Thalassobaculum sp. OXR-137: one gene and its partner. The protein of the gene in region 2 interacts with the protein of the main gene of each other region in a pairwise test. Links are inferred from orthologs where the notes say so. Each region holds a gene or a part of one and is shown on either strand. Other genes may lie near its edges. The genes, in order: mtgA and T8K17_RS13030.

Evidence for each region.
Region 1: the proteins of T8K17_RS13030 (region 2) and mtgA interact in binary tests that used the Escherichia coli proteins (3 or more experiments, as listed by UniProt). The link is inferred for Thalassobaculum sp. OXR-137 from one-to-one orthologs.

What each region holds. Positions count from the first base shown.
Region 1 is NZ_CP139715.1:4,868,029-4,879,818, reverse strand. The notes cover bases 3,789-6,760. They hold mtgA (monofunctional biosynthetic peptidoglycan transglycosylase), read right to left. Parts: upstream 5,617-6,760; coding sequence 4,960-5,616; downstream 3,789-4,959. Other genes in these bases: T8K17_RS22610 (alpha/beta hydrolase), read left to right, coding at 5,797-6,760; T8K17_RS22620 (DUF4347 domain-containing protein), read right to left, coding at 3,789-4,793. Also shown: T8K17_RS22635 (S8 family serine peptidase), read left to right, coding at 1-758; T8K17_RS22630 (hypothetical protein), read left to right, coding at 930-1,133; T8K17_RS22625 (hypothetical protein), read left to right, coding at 1,292-1,648; more of T8K17_RS22620, read right to left, coding at 1,788-3,788; more of T8K17_RS22610, read left to right, coding at 6,761-7,263; T8K17_RS22605 (ABC transporter substrate-binding protein), read left to right, coding at 7,431-8,999; T8K17_RS22600 (ABC transporter ATP-binding protein), read left to right, coding at 9,071-10,051; T8K17_RS22595 (oligopeptide/dipeptide ABC transporter ATP-binding protein), read left to right, coding at 10,048-11,112; T8K17_RS22590 (ABC transporter permease), read left to right, coding at 11,109-11,790. UniProt on the Escherichia coli protein: Peptidoglycan polymerase that catalyzes glycan chain elongation from lipid-linked precursors. May play a role in peptidoglycan assembly during cell division in collaboration with other cell division proteins.
Region 2 is NZ_CP139715.1:2,757,775-2,762,534, forward strand. Bases 1,762-4,760 are described here. They hold T8K17_RS13030 (penicillin-binding protein 2), read right to left. Parts: upstream 4,118-4,760; coding sequence 2,405-4,117; downstream 1,762-2,404. Other genes in these bases: T8K17_RS13025 (UDP-N-acetylmuramoyl-L-alanyl-D-glutamate--2,6-diaminopimelate ligase), read right to left, coding at 1,762-2,418; ftsL (cell division protein FtsL), read right to left, coding at 4,114-4,530; rsmH (16S rRNA (cytosine(1402)-N(4))-methyltransferase RsmH), read right to left, coding at 4,530-4,760. Also shown: T8K17_RS13020 (UDP-N-acetylmuramoyl-tripeptide--D-alanyl-D-alanine ligase), read right to left, coding at 1-931; more of T8K17_RS13025, read right to left, coding at 928-1,761. UniProt on the Escherichia coli protein: Essential cell division protein that catalyzes cross-linking of the peptidoglycan cell wall at the division septum. Required for localization of FtsN.

The DNA of each region.
Region 1 (11,790 bases), 2.1 Mb from region 2 along the record:
CCTATGCGGCGGCCAACCGGACGGTGAACCGGGCGTCGATCGTCCTGTCGGTCAACCGCACCTACAGCGTCCACGGCGGTGCCGGACTGGCGCCGATGGGCGACTGGCGGGTGGAGATCTGGCGCAAGCGCTTCGGCGCAGACGAAGCGGCTGCGGCGGCGCCGCAGGACGGGGCGGCGGTGGAAGTGTGGGTCCGCCGCGACGACTCCCTGCCGGGCTTTCCGCCCCGCGGCCGGCAGGCGCATTTCAACAATCCTGACTATCAGAAATTCGACGCCTACGGTGCACCGCTGCCGGTGGATCCGCCGGGGACCCACTGTCCGATCCGCCGGGCCGGGACCCTGAACGGTCTCGCGACGGGTGAGGCGCCGCTGGTCATCGCCAGTTATACCCGCAGCAACAGCCTGATCTCCGACTATTCCGCCTCCGGACCGGTGCCGAGCCGGAAGGGGCCGGATGCGGCGGCGCTCGGCGACCATTCTCCGGTGCTGCGGGGCGTCCTCAGCGCCGGATCGAAGAGCGGCTACCTGGTCCGGCAGTCCGGGACCAGCGTGGCGGCGCCGCGCATCGCCCGGCTCGCCGCCGACGAGATCGCCCGGGACAAGCGGAAGGGCGGGGTGGGCGACCGGAACTGGCTGCAGAAATATGCCGAGAAGGCCGATCGCGGCAACTTCCCGCAGCCAAGGCCGGAGTTCGCCCGCGGCGGAGCGGGACGGATCGACGTGGAGGTGGACCTGGGAACGCCGGACTACGATTGACCGCTCCAGTCCGACGCTCCGGCGGCCGGAGCGCCGCCGGGGCCGGATCGTTGCGGCACCGTCTTCAGGAAGATTTCGCGCAGCGATCAGGATTCCACGGAAGGCATCGGCGAGGCTGGGAGGCATCACGGCGCGGCGGGCCGCGCTATCCCATCAAACCCGGAGGTTCCGATGGTGCTTCGCCCAGACCTGAACGGAATGTTGCTGCAGCTGCCCGACGACATGGTCGTCTACCAGGTCGTCAACGGCAAACGCCACCCACTCCCCAAGACATCCGCGATCAACATGCTGTTCATCCCCGGCGCCCGGGTCATCTCCCAGGGGAGCCCCGACGAGCCGAGCACGGCGATCCGCTGGTCGCTGTCCACGGATTGAGGTCCCGGCCGGTCTCGGGAACGAGGCGAAATTTCGTGTCGATTTCACCTCGATCTCAGGACTTCGCGCCGCCGCTGCCGCACAGTCGGGACATCAGGGAGGGCGAGGTCGGGTCCGAATACCCGGCCCGCTCGCAAGACCGCGAGGGGAGGACGGCGATGGCACGGCGCAACGACCTCAACGGAACACTGCTTCAACCGCCCAACTGCGGCACGACCTATCTGGTGCTCGGCGGGCGGCGGCATCTGGTGCCGGACCGCCGGGTGCTCGCTCTTCTCTTCCGCAGCAAGCCGCCGGTCAGGACCGACATCGACCCCGACGACGTGGATGAAGGCGACCCGCTGCCCGATGGCGGCTGTCTGGTGCGCGTTACGAACAGCGCGGAAGTCTACCTCGTCCCCGGCTCGGACAAGCTCTGGTTCGTCGGGCCGGACGAACTCGCCGCGAACGCCTTGGGCTGTGGGCGGACCGGCGCGTGTCCCGACATTGAAATGGCTCGGTGCCCCGCCGATTAGGGACAGAGCCGACGGAAGGCACCGCAGGCGGGTGGGACCGGCTGCAGGTGGCGGGGTCAGCCGATTGGGGAGTGGTCGGCTGGCTGCGAGGGGGGGACCGGGCGTGTGATGGACGCCCGGTCTTTCCTCGTTTTACCGCTCAGCCGATCAGGAAGCTGTCGGTGCCGAGCTGGCTGGCGGACACGCCGATCAGGGTGACGGAGTTTCCTGCCGACAGGTCGAGCAGGGCGTTGCCGGCGCCGTCGTCGGTCAGCCGGGCGAGAAGGTCGGCGGTTGTGGCGATTCCGGATCCGTTGACGCCGGCTGCGACCGCCAGCACGTCCTGGCCGATCGTGAAGTCATGCACCGTATCGGCCCCGTCCGCGTCGCCGAACCGGAAGACGTCGGCACCGAGATTGCCGAACAGTCGGTCGTCGCCCGCTCCGCCGGACAGGGTGTCGGCGCCCTGTCCGCCATACAGCGTGTCGGCTCCGTCCTCGCCCCAGAGCCCGTCGTCCCCCGCGTTGCCGTAGACCAGGTCGCCGCCGCCGTTGCCGTGCAGCCGGTCTGCCGCGTTGTTGCCGCACAGTATGTCCGCATCCTGGCCGCCATAGAGCGTGTCGGTACCCTGTCCCCCGTACAGCGTGTCGGCGCCCTGGTTGCCGTAGATCAGGTCGCTGTCGGCGTTGCCGTACAGCACGTCGAGGCCGCCATACCCCCGCAGCGTGTCGTTGCCGGCGTAGCCGCGCAGGATATCGTTGCCCGCCGTGCCCGAAACCGTGTCCGATCCCGATCCCGATCCCGATCCCGATGCCGGCTGGCCGCCGGCCGCTCCGCCGGAGTCCGACGCCGGTGGCGGCCGGTAGGTCAGGGTAACGTCGTTCCCGGTGCCGCCCAGGTAGCTGATCTGGAAGGTGCTGCCGCCGATGGTGAGGGTGGCCCCCTCCGCCAGCCCGTCGAAGGCCCCGGTGACGGCGTCGACCCCGTCGTTGTCGATCAGCGTATAGACGTCTCCACTGGCTGGCGTGTAGCCGAGGGTCGCGTTCAGCGTGGCGTTGGAGAGGGTCACGGTGCCGGTGACCTTGATCTGGTCGTAGCCGGTGCCGGCCGTGTTGCCGTCGATCTCCATGGTCGCGGTCGAGCCGCTGGCGAGGGTCAGGTTCCCGGTCGAGATGATGCCCGGGCTATTGCCCGGCGCGATGGTGCCGCCGTTCGCGACCGTGACCGCCGTGGAAAAGGTGCTGGTGCCGCCCAGGGTGGCGCCAGAGGCGACGGTGTAGGTGCCGCCCCCCGCGATCGTGCCGCTCCCGCTGATCGTGCCGCTGAAGGTCGTGGACGCGGAGTCCGTCAGCGTGAGGGTGCCGCTGCCGATGTTGAGAGTCCCGCTGCCGCTGAGGCTGCCGATGGTTTCGCTGGTGCCGTTAAGGTCCAGGGTGGCTCCGGGGGAGACGGTCACCGCGCCGCCGTCGGCCAGGGCGCTTCCACCGGAGACCTGCAGCGTGCCGGCGCCGATCGTGGTCCCGCCGGTATAGGTGTTCGTGCCGCTCAGGATGGTGGTCCCGGTGCCGGACTTCGTCAGGCTGCCGGTCCCGGAGATGTCGTTGGAGATGGTCGTCGTGCCGGTGACAGCCAGGCCGCCGCCGTTCAGGACGACGGACCCGGAGCCGAGATTGCCGGATGACTCGACCGACAGGGTGCCGGCGCTGACCGTGGTGGTGCCGGAATTGGTATTCGTTCCGGTCACCGTCAGCGTGCCGGTCCCCGCCTTGGTCAGGTTTCCCGTGCCGCCGATCACGCCGCTCAGAGAGACGGCGGCGCCTGTATTGATCGTTCCGCCCGACGCGCCGATCGTGATGGTGTTGTTGATCGTGCCGGCGCCCGTGACAGCCAGCGTGCCGCCGTTGATCGTCACCGCGCCGGAGGAGAGGTTGCTGTCGCCCGCGACCGACAGCGTTCCCTGACTGATTGTCATGGTGCCGCCGGTGGACCCTGTCCCGTTGAGCGTCAGCGTGCCGGAGCCCGACTTCGTCATGGCGGCCGTGCCGCCGAACCATGTCACATTCCCGGAGAGCGTGACGTTGTTGCTGCCGGTATGGATCGTCCCCGCACCATCGAATTCGATCGCGGTGGTATAGGTGGCGCTGGTCGCGAACCTCAGGGTGCCGGAATCGATCTGCGCACTGGTCGGGGAGGTCGTCGTTCCGATTTCGGCGTTGGAATTGTCTTGAATCCACAGCAGACCGACATCGCTGAGCGACCCGTTAAGGGAGAGCGTCCCGCCGCCCTCGGCCAGGACGACATTCGCCGCTGTCGTGAAGTCGAAAGCCGAATTGATTGTCAGCGACTGACCGGCGGTCAATTCGAAATAAAGGTGCGAATTTGAAACGAGGGTCGACCCGCCGATGGTGAGCGAGGTGGTGCCGTTCGTGAAACTGAGTTCTGTGGCAGAGCCGCGCACGAATTGCGGCGACTGCGTCAGAGTGATGGTCTGGCCGTCGAGATTGCTGAAGCTGATCGTCGCATCGGTTGTAGTCGCCGCGAGCCCAAGTGAGCCGGCCGTGACGTTGTCGCCGGCGGTGCTGGTGACGGTCGCCATCAGAAGGCCCGGCCAGGTGGCCATTCGGGTCGGGCCGAAAGGAAGCTCACTGTGATGCGGCCGCGCGCCCGCCGAGAGATCGAACGCCCAGTCGCCGCCGCGCCACGCGGCACCGGTCGGCGTGGAGGAGGCCAGCACCGGGGCGGCCAGGGCGGCCGACAGGGCCTCGACGAAGCGCCGGCCGATTTGGCCCCGGCCGACCGAGCAGCCATAGAGGACCAGCGGTCGGCCCGCCAATGCCTGCCGCAGCGCCGCGATGTCGGGCCGGGCCAGATCGGCCTCGGTGACGTGCGATCCCGCCAGATGCACGAGGCCGGGCGCGCCGTGGCTGAACAGATGGATCGAGGAAAGACCCCTGCCTGCCTGCGCGATTGCGGCGGCGAGCCCGAGGATCGGCGAAATCCGTTTCGCCAGCCCGGCAATTCGGCAGGCGTTCGTCAGCAGGTTGAGCAGCGGCGCCTGGTGCGGAACAGCGGTGTCGATGACGGCCAGGGCCGTGAGCGCTCCGGTACAGGGCGTCGCCGCGAAATGAGTTGTGGAATTTAAATTAATTGCTGAGTTATGAGCCATGTTCTATGGGTCTCAGAATTGATCGCTTCTCGAAATCTAAGTCCATATCTTAGGTATGTCTTTTTTAATCGAAACTAGAAAAGTAGAAGATTCAGTTTGAATATCTCGTTATGAATTTATTTCGTGCCGAAAGGATCTGGTGCCGGGGTGCGTGTGCAGCCGGCTGTCAGCCCTCGAAGCATCCGTAAAGCTGGGTGAGCCTGGGGATGTCGCGGGCGATCTCGCCGGCGCGGGACCCCATCCGGGCCGGATCGCGGTCCAGCGGGTTCGGCAGAATGGCCGCAATGCGCGCCGCTTCGCCGCGGGACAGAGCGCTGGCCGGCTTGCCGAAATGCCGCTGGGCGGCGGCCTCCACGCCGTAGATGCCGTCGCCCATCTCCACCACGTTCAGGTACAGCTCCAGGATCCGCTTCTTGGGCACGAGAAGTTCGAGGCCAAGCGCCAGCGGGATCTCGACCATCTTGCGCAGGATCGAGCGCGAGGGCGGCAGGAACAGGTTGCGGGCGAGCTGCATGGTGATGGTGCTGGCCCCGCGGCTGGGCTGGCCGGTCTCGCGGAACTCCTCCAGCACCTTGTTCATCTGCCGCCAGTCGATGCCGTTATGCTCGCAGAAGGTCTGGTCCTCGGAGGCCACGACCGCCCGACCGGCGTCGCGGGCGATGTCCGACATCCCCACCCAGCGGTAATCCACCGGGGCGCTGCGGACCAGCATCAGTGGGGTGCCGGGCGGCGGTACCACGCGGTACAGCAGCATCAGCAGCACGGGCAGCACGACGACGACGAGAAAGACCGCCAGGAGAAGTCGCCGGATCAGTCGGGCCATGCTGTGGTTTCCGTGCGGTGGTCTCGTCCACCGTCATGTGGCGTCCGCGCGGTCCTGTCAACTTGCGCCGTCCCGACCGCCGGGCCGCGAAAGACCGGGATCGCGGAGGCGGGCCGCGCTATTACTTGCCGGAAGGCGGTCGTCCGGTCGCCGGCGCGCGGTCGTGGGAGGAGGACGGGGATGCCGGATCTGACTGCCGCAGGGCGCCTGCTTCGGATTGCCGTGGCGCTGGTCCTGATCCTCGGGTCGGTGGCGGTCCTGGAGGGGGCGCGGCGCGGGGTGGAAATCCGAACCCTGACGGTTGGCGAGACGCCGGTGAGCGCCTACGCCCTTGCGGGTGCCGAGGGGCCGGTCGTGGTCGTGGCCCATGGCTTCGCCGGCTCACGGCAGATGATGCAGGGGTACGCCCTGCCGCTCGCCTGGGCGGGGTACCGGGTGTTCAGCTTCGATTTCCTCGGTCATGGCCGCCATCCGCTGCCGATGTCGGGCGACGTGACCGCGGTAGAGGGAACCACGCGGCTGCTGATGGCGCAGACCGATGCGGTGATCGACGCGGTTTCCGACGGGCGGGCGCCGGTGGCGCTGCTCGGGCATTCCATGGCGACCGACGTGCTCGCCCGGGTCGCCGCCGAGCGCGACGATATCGGTCCGGTGGTTCTGATCTCGGCCTTCTCTCAGGCGATAACGTCGCAGAGCCCCCGCGACCTGCTGATGATCACCGGGGCGTGGGAGCCGGGATTGCGGGACGCCGCGCTCCGGGCGGCGCGTTTGGTTGCGCCGGACGCACAGGAGGACGAGACGGTGACCGCCGGGCCGGTGGTCCGCCGGGCGGAGGTGGCACCGCTGGCCGATCATGTCTCCATCCTGCAGAACCGGGACGCGCGGGCGGCGGCGGTGGACTGGATCGACCGGGCCTACGGCCGCGGCGCCGGCACGACACTCTGGCCGACCGGATGGGCGATCCTCGGCCTGTTTGGCGGGCTGGTGCTGATCTTCGGCGGGATGGCCCGGTCTCTGCCGGCAGACGAACCGGCATCGGGCAGGCTGAGCTGGCGGCAGGTGGCGGTGGCGACGGTCCTGCCGGCGGTGCTCGCACCGCTCGTGGCGGTGCCGCTCAATCCGAACCTGCTGCCGGTGCTGGTCGCCGATTATCTGGCCCTGCATCTGGCGCTGTTCGGCCTGCTCCAGCTCGCGCTGATCTGGAGATGGAGGCTTCCCGTCGGCCGGGTCTCCATCGCGGCCCTGCTGCTGGTTCTGGGCTGGTGCTGTCTGTTCGGGTTTGCGCTGGACCGCTACGTGGCGAATTTCTGGCCGACGGCGGGGCGGTTCTGGATCGTCGCCGCCATGGCCCTGGGTGCTGTGCCGTTCATGGTGGCCGACGCGGTGCTCACCCTGCGCGCTCGGATCGCACAGAGGCTGGTCCTGCGGGCCGGCTTCCTGGTGTCCCTGGGCGTCGCCGTGGCGCTGGATTTCAGCGGACTGTTCTTCCTGCTGATGATCGCGCCCGTGGTGCTCGTCTTCTATCTCGTCTTCGGCACCGTAGGGCGGGCCTCGGCCGTCCGGGCCGGTCCGCTCGCCTCCGGCCTCGCCCTGGGCCTCGTCCTGGCCTGGGCGCTGGGGGTGAGCTTCCCCCTGTTCGCTCCCTGACGGCCCGCCGCGTGCGGCCCGGGTTGCTGAGGGCGGCGTCACAAAACTGCAGCCGCTCGGTCATCGAAACGACCAGCCAACAGCAACAAAGAGTCCGCAAAGCTCTCACATAACCAACATCGCCTCCTGCGACACTCCAGGTCTGTTCACATACTGGAGTATGAGCCATGAGAGGCTTCTTCCGCCTGGCCGTGGGCGCGCTCGTCGCGCTCGGCCTGATGGCCGGACCGGCCTTGGCCGACGATCGGCCGGAGCTGGTCGTCGCGGTCAACGATCTTCCCGACACCCTCGAGCCGGCCGACGGCATGGGCAACGTCCATGTCCGCATCATCTACTCGATGTTCGACAGCCTGATCCGCCGCGACTTCCTCGCGAACGGCAAGGGCAGCGGCTCCAAGCTGGTGCCGGGCCTGGCCGAGAGCTGGACGCGGATCGACGACAAGACCATCGAGTTCAAGCTGCGCCAGGGCGTGAAGTTCCACAACGGCGACGAGATGACCGCCGACGATGTGGTCTTCACCTTCACCCAGGGCCGCATGCTGGGCGACCGTCCGATCGTCCCGACCGGTCGGCAGGAGATGAACACGATCAGCCACGCCGAGCGCATCGACAAGTACACGGTGCGGATCGTCAGCCGCGTTCCGGACGTGATGATGGAGCAGCGTCTGGCCGGCTATGCGAGCTGGATCGTCAACGCCCGCGACTACCTGACCCGCGGCTACGACCAGGTGCGCCGCAGCCCGGTCGGCACCGGCCCGTTCAAGATCGCAGAGTTCGTCGACGGCGAGTACATCAAGCTGGTCGCCAACGACGAGTATTTCGGCGGCATGCCGACCGCCAGCAGCATCACCTTCAAGGTGGTGCCGGAGACCTCCGCCCGCGTCGCCGGTCTGGTCAGCGGCGAGTTCGACATCATCGTCAACGTGCCGCCGGATCAGGTCCAGGTCCTGCAGGGCTACGACGACATCGACGTGAAGCAGGTCGTGCTCGACAACACCCACATGCTGGTCTTCTACATGGACGCGCCGTTCATGAAGGATAAGAACGTCCGCCAGGCGCTCTCCCTGGCGATCGACCGGGCGCTGCTGCGCAAGGCCCTGTGGAACGACAAGAACTTCACCCCGAACGGTCACCAGCTTCCGGACTACGAGATCTACCTGGCCGATTATCCGGAGTTCGCGTTCGACCCGGACAAGGCCCGCGAACTGGTCAAGTCGTCGTCCTACAAGGGCGAGGAGATCGTCTACCGCCTGCCCCTGAACTACTACCTGAACAGCCTCGAGGCGGCTCAGGCGATGCAGCAGATGTGGAAGGATGTCGGCCTGAACGTGAAGGTCGAGCCGGTGGAGAACTGGGCCCAGGTCACCAAGGCCGAGGGCACGAACATCCGCCCGTGGTCCAACACCCACCGCATCCCGGATCCGAGCGGCTCCTTCGTCTCCCAGTGGGGCCGGATCAGCGACGTCCAGAACAACAAGGCCTTCCCCGACCGTGCCTGGAAGGCGCCGGAGGAGTTCAACAAGCAGCAGGACCTGCTGGTTTCCGGCACCGACACGGCGGCCCGCAAGGACGCCTACCGCAAGGCGCTGGACATCTGGACCGACGAGGTCCCGGGCACGATGCTCTACAACCCGCTTGAGACCTACGCGCTCAAGAAGTCGGTCCATTGGGAGCCGTACTCGCTCTACTACATGGACTTCCGTCCCTACAACCTGACCTTCGGGGTCGGCGGCTGACGCCGTGGCACGGGGGCGATCGGACCTTGCCGTCCGGTCGCCCCCGTCGCCGTTCCGATTTGGATATCCCTATGCATTCGAGCGACGTTCCATCTCTTCTCGACGTCCGCAACCTGACCGTTCGGATCGACCTTCCGGGCGGTCCGGTCTTTCCCGTCCGTGACGTGTCGCTGCGGATCGGCCCCGGCGAGACGCTGGGCCTGGTCGGCGAGAGCGGCTGCGGCAAGACGCTGACCTGCCTGTCCGTGATGGGCCTGTTCGGCAGGCGCGTGTCGGTGGAGAGCGGCGAGATCGCCTTCAAGGGCGCTCCGCTGGACCCCAGAAGCCGGGCCGACCGGGCCCGCCGTGCCCGGGGCATGGGCATGATCTTCCAGAACCCGATGACCGGCCTGAACCCGGTGCGCACGCTCGGCTGGCAGGTGGCGGAGGCCTATCGCATCCGCACCGGCTCCGGCCGCCGCGAGGCAGCAACCCGCGCCGTCGAACTGCTCGACCTGGTCGGTATTCCCGAGCCGGCCCGTCGGGCGCGCGACTATCCCCATCAGATCTCCGGCGGCCAGCAGCAGCGCGCGATGATTGCCATGGCCATCGCCGGCGAACCCGCCCTGCTGGTGGCGGACGAGCCGACCACCGCGCTGGACGTCACCGTGCAGGCGCAGATCGTCGAGCTCCTGGCGCGTCTCCAACGGGAGTTCGGCATGGGCATGCTGTTCGTCACCCACGACCTGGGCCTTGTGGCCGAGGTCGCCGACCGGGTGGCGGTGATGTATGCCGGCCGCGTCGCCGAACTGGCGCCCGCCGCCGATGTCTTCGCCCGCCCGCGTCATCCCTATACCCAGGGGCTGCTCACCTCCCTGCCGTTCCTGGACGACGAGGTGGAGCGCCTGACCCCGATCGAGGGGACGGTGCCGTCCCTGCGGGCGATGCCCCGGGGCTGCGCTTTCGCGCCGCGTTGCCCCCACGCTTCCCAGATGTGCCTGACGACGGTTCCGGACCTGACGGGTGCGGTGGCCTGCCATCATCCGCTCGCCCTGCGGACGGAGGCGGCATGAGCGCGCTCGCGGCCGACTCCGCGGAGACGCCCCCGCTGCTGCGCGTGGAGGGGCTCAGCCGCCGGTTCACCCTGCCGCGCACCAGCCTGTTCGGGCCGCGTCCCGAGCTGACCGCCGTGGCCGACGTGTCCTTCGAGCTTGCCGCCGGCGAGACCCTGGCCGTGGTCGGGGAGAGCGGTTGCGGCAAGTCGACCGTGGGCAATCTCGTGCTCAACCTGCTGAGCCCCAGCGCCGGTTCCATCCGCTTCGACGGCGAGGATCTGGCGGCGGCGAACGATGCCCGCTGGCGAGACCGGCGCCGGGACCTGCAGCTCATCTTCCAGGACAGCCGCAGCGCCCTCGACCCGCGCCTGACCGTCGAGCGTCAGGTGGCCGAAGGGCTGGAGATTCACGGCGTGGCGACCGCGGCCGACCGACGGATCCTGGTCGATGCCATGATGGAGGCGGTGGGCCTCGGCGGCGACCTCGCCAAGCGTTATCCGCATGAGCTGTCGGGGGGCCAGCAGCAGCGTGCGGTGATCGCCCGCGCCCTCGTGCTGGAACCGAAACTGGTGGTCTGCGACGAGCCGGTGGCTGCGCTCGACGTCTCGGTCCAGGCCCAGGTGGTCAACCTGCTGCGCGACCTGCAGCGCACGCTGGGGCTGGCCTATCTCTTCATCTCCCACGATCTGAGCCTGGTGCGTCACGTGGCCGACCGGGTGGCGGTGATGTATCTCGGCCGGTTCGTGGAGGTGGCGGACTGCCGCGCCCTGTTCGACGCCCCGGCGCACCCTTACGCCCGGGCGCTGATCGGTGCCGTCCCGGCCGCCCGGTCCCGGCGCGGCCGGCTGGTGCGGCCCCTGCGGCTGGACGGCGAGCCGCCGAGCCCGATGAACCCGCCCAGCGGCTGTCCGCTGCATCCGCGCTGTCCCTTCGCCACGGAGCGCTGCCGGGTCGAACTTCCGGCGCTGCGGCCGTTGGCCGACGGCCGCACGGTCGCCTGCCACCACGCCGAGGCCAGCCAGGCCGACGGCGCCAGGCTCGACGCGGCCGACCCCCAACCCCTGAAGGCTTTCCCATGAACCTGCGCTATGCCGCGATCAAGCTGCTGCGGGCGATCGTCACCCTGTGGCTGGTGGTGACCTTCGTCTTCGTGGTGCTGCGTCTCACCGGCGATCCGACCCAGCAGCTCCTGCCTGACGACATCGGCCCGGAGATCCGGGAGTATTATCGGGCCGCCTGGGGTCTCGACCGGCCCCTGTGGGAGCAGTATCTGCGCTATTTCCAGGCGGCGCTGCACGGCGATTTCGGGATCTCCTTTCGCAACAGCCAGCCGGCCATCGACCTGATCTGGCAGCGGGTGCCGAAGACCCTGGAGCTGGGGCTGGCGACGTTCTTCTGTTCGCTGGCGCTCGGCATTCCTCTGGGTGTGCTGGCGGCGGTGTGGCGGGACAGCTGGATCGACCGGCTGACCATGTCCTTCGCCGTCTTCGGCTTCTCCATGCCGAACTTCTTTCTCGGCATCCTGCTGATCCTGCTGTTCGCGTTGAACCTCCGCGTCCTGCCCAGTTCCGGCTACGGGACATGGCAGCACATGGTGATGCCGGTCTTCACGCTGGCCACCGCCTTCGCAGGCGCCATCGCCCGCTTCACCCGCTCGGCAATGCTGGAGGTGCTGTCGCGCGACTACATGCGCACGGCCGAGGCCGAAGGCGCCTCGCGGTTCCGGCAGGTGTGGTGGCATGCCTTCCCCAACGCGG
Region 2 (4,760 bases):
GGTCGAGGCAGGCGGCGAGGTCGAGCTTCAGGGCGTGCAGCACGGCCACCACGCCGAGACTGTTGAAGCCCCAGTGCTCACCGATGCCGCCGACGGTCCAGGTCATGTCGGTTCCGGCCACGGCGGCGGTCACCCGGGTGCCGTCGGAGCCCGGTTCGATGGCGATCCCGCGCACGTCGCAGGTGGCGCCCTGGCCGAAGGTGGCGATGCGGTCGACGCCGAGGACGCGGGCCCGTGCCCGGATGCGCTCGAAACTGCCGTTGTCGGCGTTCAGCACCGCGACGCCGCCGGGTTGGAGCCCTTCGAGGATCTCCGCCTTGGCGTCGGCGATGCCGTCGATGCCGTCGAAGAACTCGATATGCACCGGCTCGACATTGGTGATGATCGTGGCGTGGGGGGCCACGAGCCGGGTCAGCGGCCGGATCTCGTCGGCGTGGTTCATGCCCAGCTCGAAGACCGCGAAGTCGCAGTCCTGCGGCAGGCGGGCCAGGGAGAGCGGGGCGCCGATGTGGTTGTTCAGGTTGCCGACGCTGGCCACGGTCTTGCCGTACACCGCCAGGCAGGCGGCCAGCATTTCCTTCGTGCCGGTCTTGCCGACGCTGCCGGTCACCGCGACGATCCGGGCGCGGGAGCGGGCGCGGGCGGCGCGGGCCAGATCCTCCAGCCCAGCCAGCACGTCCTCGACCACCAGCAGCGGCGCGTCGTCCAGACCTTCCGGGATCCGGGAGACGAGGGCGGCGGCGGCACCGGCCTTCAGGGCGGCGGCGACGTAGTCATGGCCGTCCACCCGCTCGCCCGGCAGAGCGACGAACAGGTCGCCGGCCGCGATCTTGCGGCTGTCGATGGTCACGCCGGTCGCCGACCAGTCCGGGCCGATCGGCTTGCCCTGGGTCGCCTCGACGGCGGCGTCGCGGGTCCACAGCACGGTCATGCGGCACCTGCCCCGGCGGCGCCAGAGATTTGGGCAATCGCCTCGCGCGCCACGGTGGCGTCGTCGAAGGGGTGCTTGACCCCCTGGATCTCCTGCCCCTGCTCGTGGCCCTTGCCGGCGATCACCAGCACGTCGCCCGATCCGAGCCGGGCGACGGTCTCGTGGATCGCGGTGCGGCGGTCGCCGATCTCCACGCCGCCCCTGCAGGCGGCGAGCGTTGCGGCGCGGATCAGGGCCGGGTTCTCGGAGCGCGGGTTGTCGTCGGTAACGATCGGTCGGTCGGCGTATTTCGCGACCGCCGCCCCCATCATCGGACGCTTGCCCGGATCGCGGTCGCCGCCGCAGCCGAACACGCACCAGAGTTCGCCGTTCGTATGCGGCCGGACCGCCTTCAGCACCGTTTCCAGCGCGTCGGAGGTATGGGCGAAATCGACATAGACCGCGGCCCCGTTGTCCAGCACCGCGACCCGCTCCATGCGGCCGCGCACGCCGGTCAGGGCCGGCAGCGCCTCCAGGGCTAGTTCCATCGGCGTTCCGCTGCCGAGGGTCAGGCCCAGGGCGGCGAGCACGTTCCAGGCCTGGAAGTCGCCGATCAGTCCGAGTTCCACCAGATGCGAGCGGCCGCCGACGGCGATCTCCAGCGCCTGGCCGGTCGGCAGGGCGCGCCGTTCGACCAGGCGCAGCTCGGCGCCCGGCCGCATGCCGTAGCTCATCACCCGGTGGCGGCGGCGTTCGGCCGCCTCGCGGAACTTGTCGAATTCCGGGGAATCCATGTTCAGCACGGCCGTCCCGCCCGGCGCCATGACCCGGTCGAACAGGCCGAGCTTGGCGGTGCGGTAGGCGTCCATGTCGCCGTGGTAGTCGAGATGGTCGCGGGTCAGGTTGGTGAAGGCGGCGGCGGCGATCTCGACCCCGTCCAGGCGGGCCTGATCCAGCCCGTGGCTGGAGGCTTCCAGGGCTGCGTGATCGACGCTCACATGGGCGAGCTCGTGCAGTACCTGATGCAGGCGCACCGGATCCGGCGTGGTCAGGCTCGGCCCGGTGGTCTCGCCGTCCACGGTCAGGCCGAGGGTGCCGATGGAGGCGGCGGAATACCCGGCGCCGTTCCAGATCTGGCGGGTGAACTCGGCCACCGACGTCTTGCCGTTGGTGCCGGTCACCGCAACCACGGTCTCGGGCTGCGGGCTGTAGAATCGGGCGGCCATCCGGGCGAGGCGGCGGCGCGGATCGGCGTCGCGCACCAACCCGACCGCGCACTCGGCGACGTCCGGGGTGGTCAGCACGGCGGCGGCACCCTTGGCCACGGCAACGGCGATATAGGTGCGGCCGTCGAGCCTGGAGCCCGGCAGGGCGGCGAACAGGTAGCCCGGCTGCACCTCGCGGCTGTCGGCGGTCAGCCCGACGATTTCCGGATCGCCGGCGACCAGGGCCGCAGGGGTGGTGTTCGGGGCTGCGCTCTGGGCGTTGATGAGATCAGAAAGACGCAAGTCGTTTACCTCCAGCATCGGGTAAATCGACCAGCAGATCGCGGCGAATCTCGGGCGCATCCATGTCCACCGGCGCCACACCGAGGAGGGGGGCGGCCCGTTCGACGATGCGCTTGACGGCGGGGGCGGCAACCCAGCCGCCGGTGGCGTAGCCATGGCTGAACTTCTGGCCCTTCGGCTCGTCCACCATGATCAGAACGACGTATTTCGGATCGTTCACCGGGAAGGCGGCGACGAAGGAGGAGATCAGCGACTTGCGGGCATAGCCGCGGCCTCCGCCGGCCTTTTCCGCCGTGCCCGTCTTGCCGCCGACCAGGTAGCCCGGCGCGTCGGCGTTGCGGCCGGTGCCGTCGACCACCACCAGACGCATCAGCTTGCGCATGGCCTCCGAGGTGGACTGCTTCATCACCTGCTCGCCGATCACCCGGCCGGTGGTCTTCAGCAGGGTTGTCGGCCGCTTGATGCCGCCGTTCATGACCGTCGCCACGCCTGCCGCCAGGTGCATCGGGCTGACCGACATGCCGTGGCCGAAGGAGATCGTCATGGTGTTGATCGGACGCCAGGGCGACGGGACCAGCGGGTAGCCGCGCTCCGGCAGTTCGACGGACATCGGCTGCAGCATGCCCAGGCGGCCCATGAAGTCCTGCTGCCGCTCGGTGCCGACATCCATCGCCATCTTCACCGAGCCGATATTGGAGGAGTACTTGAAGATCTCCGCCACCGACAGCCAGCGGTTCTCGCCATGGAAGTCGTTGATGGTGAAGCGGGCGATCTTGATCGGCTTGCTGGTGTCGTAGCCGTCGCGCAGGGTCACGGTGCCGGCGTCGAGCGCCATGGCGGTGTTAAAGATCTTGAAGGTTGAGCCCATCTCGTAAACGCCGAGCGTCGCGCGGTTGAAGCGCTGGTCGTCGCTCATGTCGGCGGCCATGTTCGGGTCGAAATCGGGCAGCGACACCATGGCGACGGTCTCGCCGGTGCGCACGTCGAGCACGATGCCGGTGCCGCCGATCGCCTCGAAGCTGGTGATCTGGTGGGCCAGTTCCTGGCGCACGATGTGCTGGATCCGCAGGTCGACGGACAGGTGCAGCGGCTCGCGGCCGCCGCGCAGGACCTCGTCGAACGACCGCTCGATGCCGGAAATGCCGCGATCGTCGATGTCGGTGAAGCCGACCACATGGGCCATCAGCGAGCTCTGCGGATAGATCCGCTTCCACTCGTCCATGAAATGCAGGCCCGGAATGCCGAGCGCGTTGACCCGGTACTGCTCGTGCGGGGTCAGGCTGCGCTTCAGCCAGACGAATCGGCGGTTGGCCCGCAGCTTGGCCTCGACCTCCGGCACGGCGAGGTCGGTCAGCACGGTGGTCAGCCGGCGCGCGGCGCGGGCCGGGTCCAGGACCTCCGTCGGGTCGGCGTAGAGCGAGGGGGTGCGCAGGGAGGTTGCCACCAGCAGGCCGTTGCGGTCGACGATGTCGGCCCGGCCGGTCTGCAGGGCGGCATCGGCGGCGGCGGTCGGCACCGTCGGCTCGTTGTGGTCGCGCAGGGCGGACAGCTCGATCACCCGGCCGCCGACCGCGGTGAAGGCCAGGGTCAGCAGGCAGCCGGCCAGGATCAGCCGGTTGCGGCCGATCTCGAGCGCCTGCTTGGCGACGCCCTCCAGCCGAACCGACTTGCCGGCCCGGATCTGCGACATCTCGCTCATCGCCGCACCTTCGCGGAGATGGCGATCGGACGCGGCAGCGGCGCCGGCGGCGCGAAGGCCGGCAGGGCGGCGGTCGCCACGCCGGCGGCGGACGGGTCGCTGATCCCCACGTTCATGGTGTCGGTGCCGTCGAGACCGGGCAGGCGGATCGGAAGCTGCTCGATCTGTCCCAGGCGGCTGGTGTCCAGCGGCACCAGATCCAGGTGGCGGCGGACCATCGCCTCCAGGTTGGCCGGGCGGTTCAGATAGGACCACTCGGCCTCCAGCACGTGCACCGCCTCCTGGTTGGCCAGGATCTCGCGGTGGAGGGCGGCGAGCCGCTCCTCGCGGTCCTGCACCTCGTACTTGACCAGGAAGAGGGCAACCCCGAGGCAGGTGGAGACGAGGAACCAAAGGATCGTTACGCGACGCATCACGCTGCCTCCTGCCCGGTCCAGGCCGGGGCATCCGTGCGGTGACCGACCCGAAGACGGGCGGAGCGGGCACGGGGGTTGCGCGCGATCTCCTCGTCCGTCGGGGCGATCGGGCGGGTGCTGGTAAGGGTGAAGGTCGGCTCCCGCTCGGCGCGCTTGCCGGCGATGGCGTCGGGGGTGTGGCGCGAGGGGTTCGCGGTGCGGCCGGAGCGCTGGCGCAGGAAGGTCTT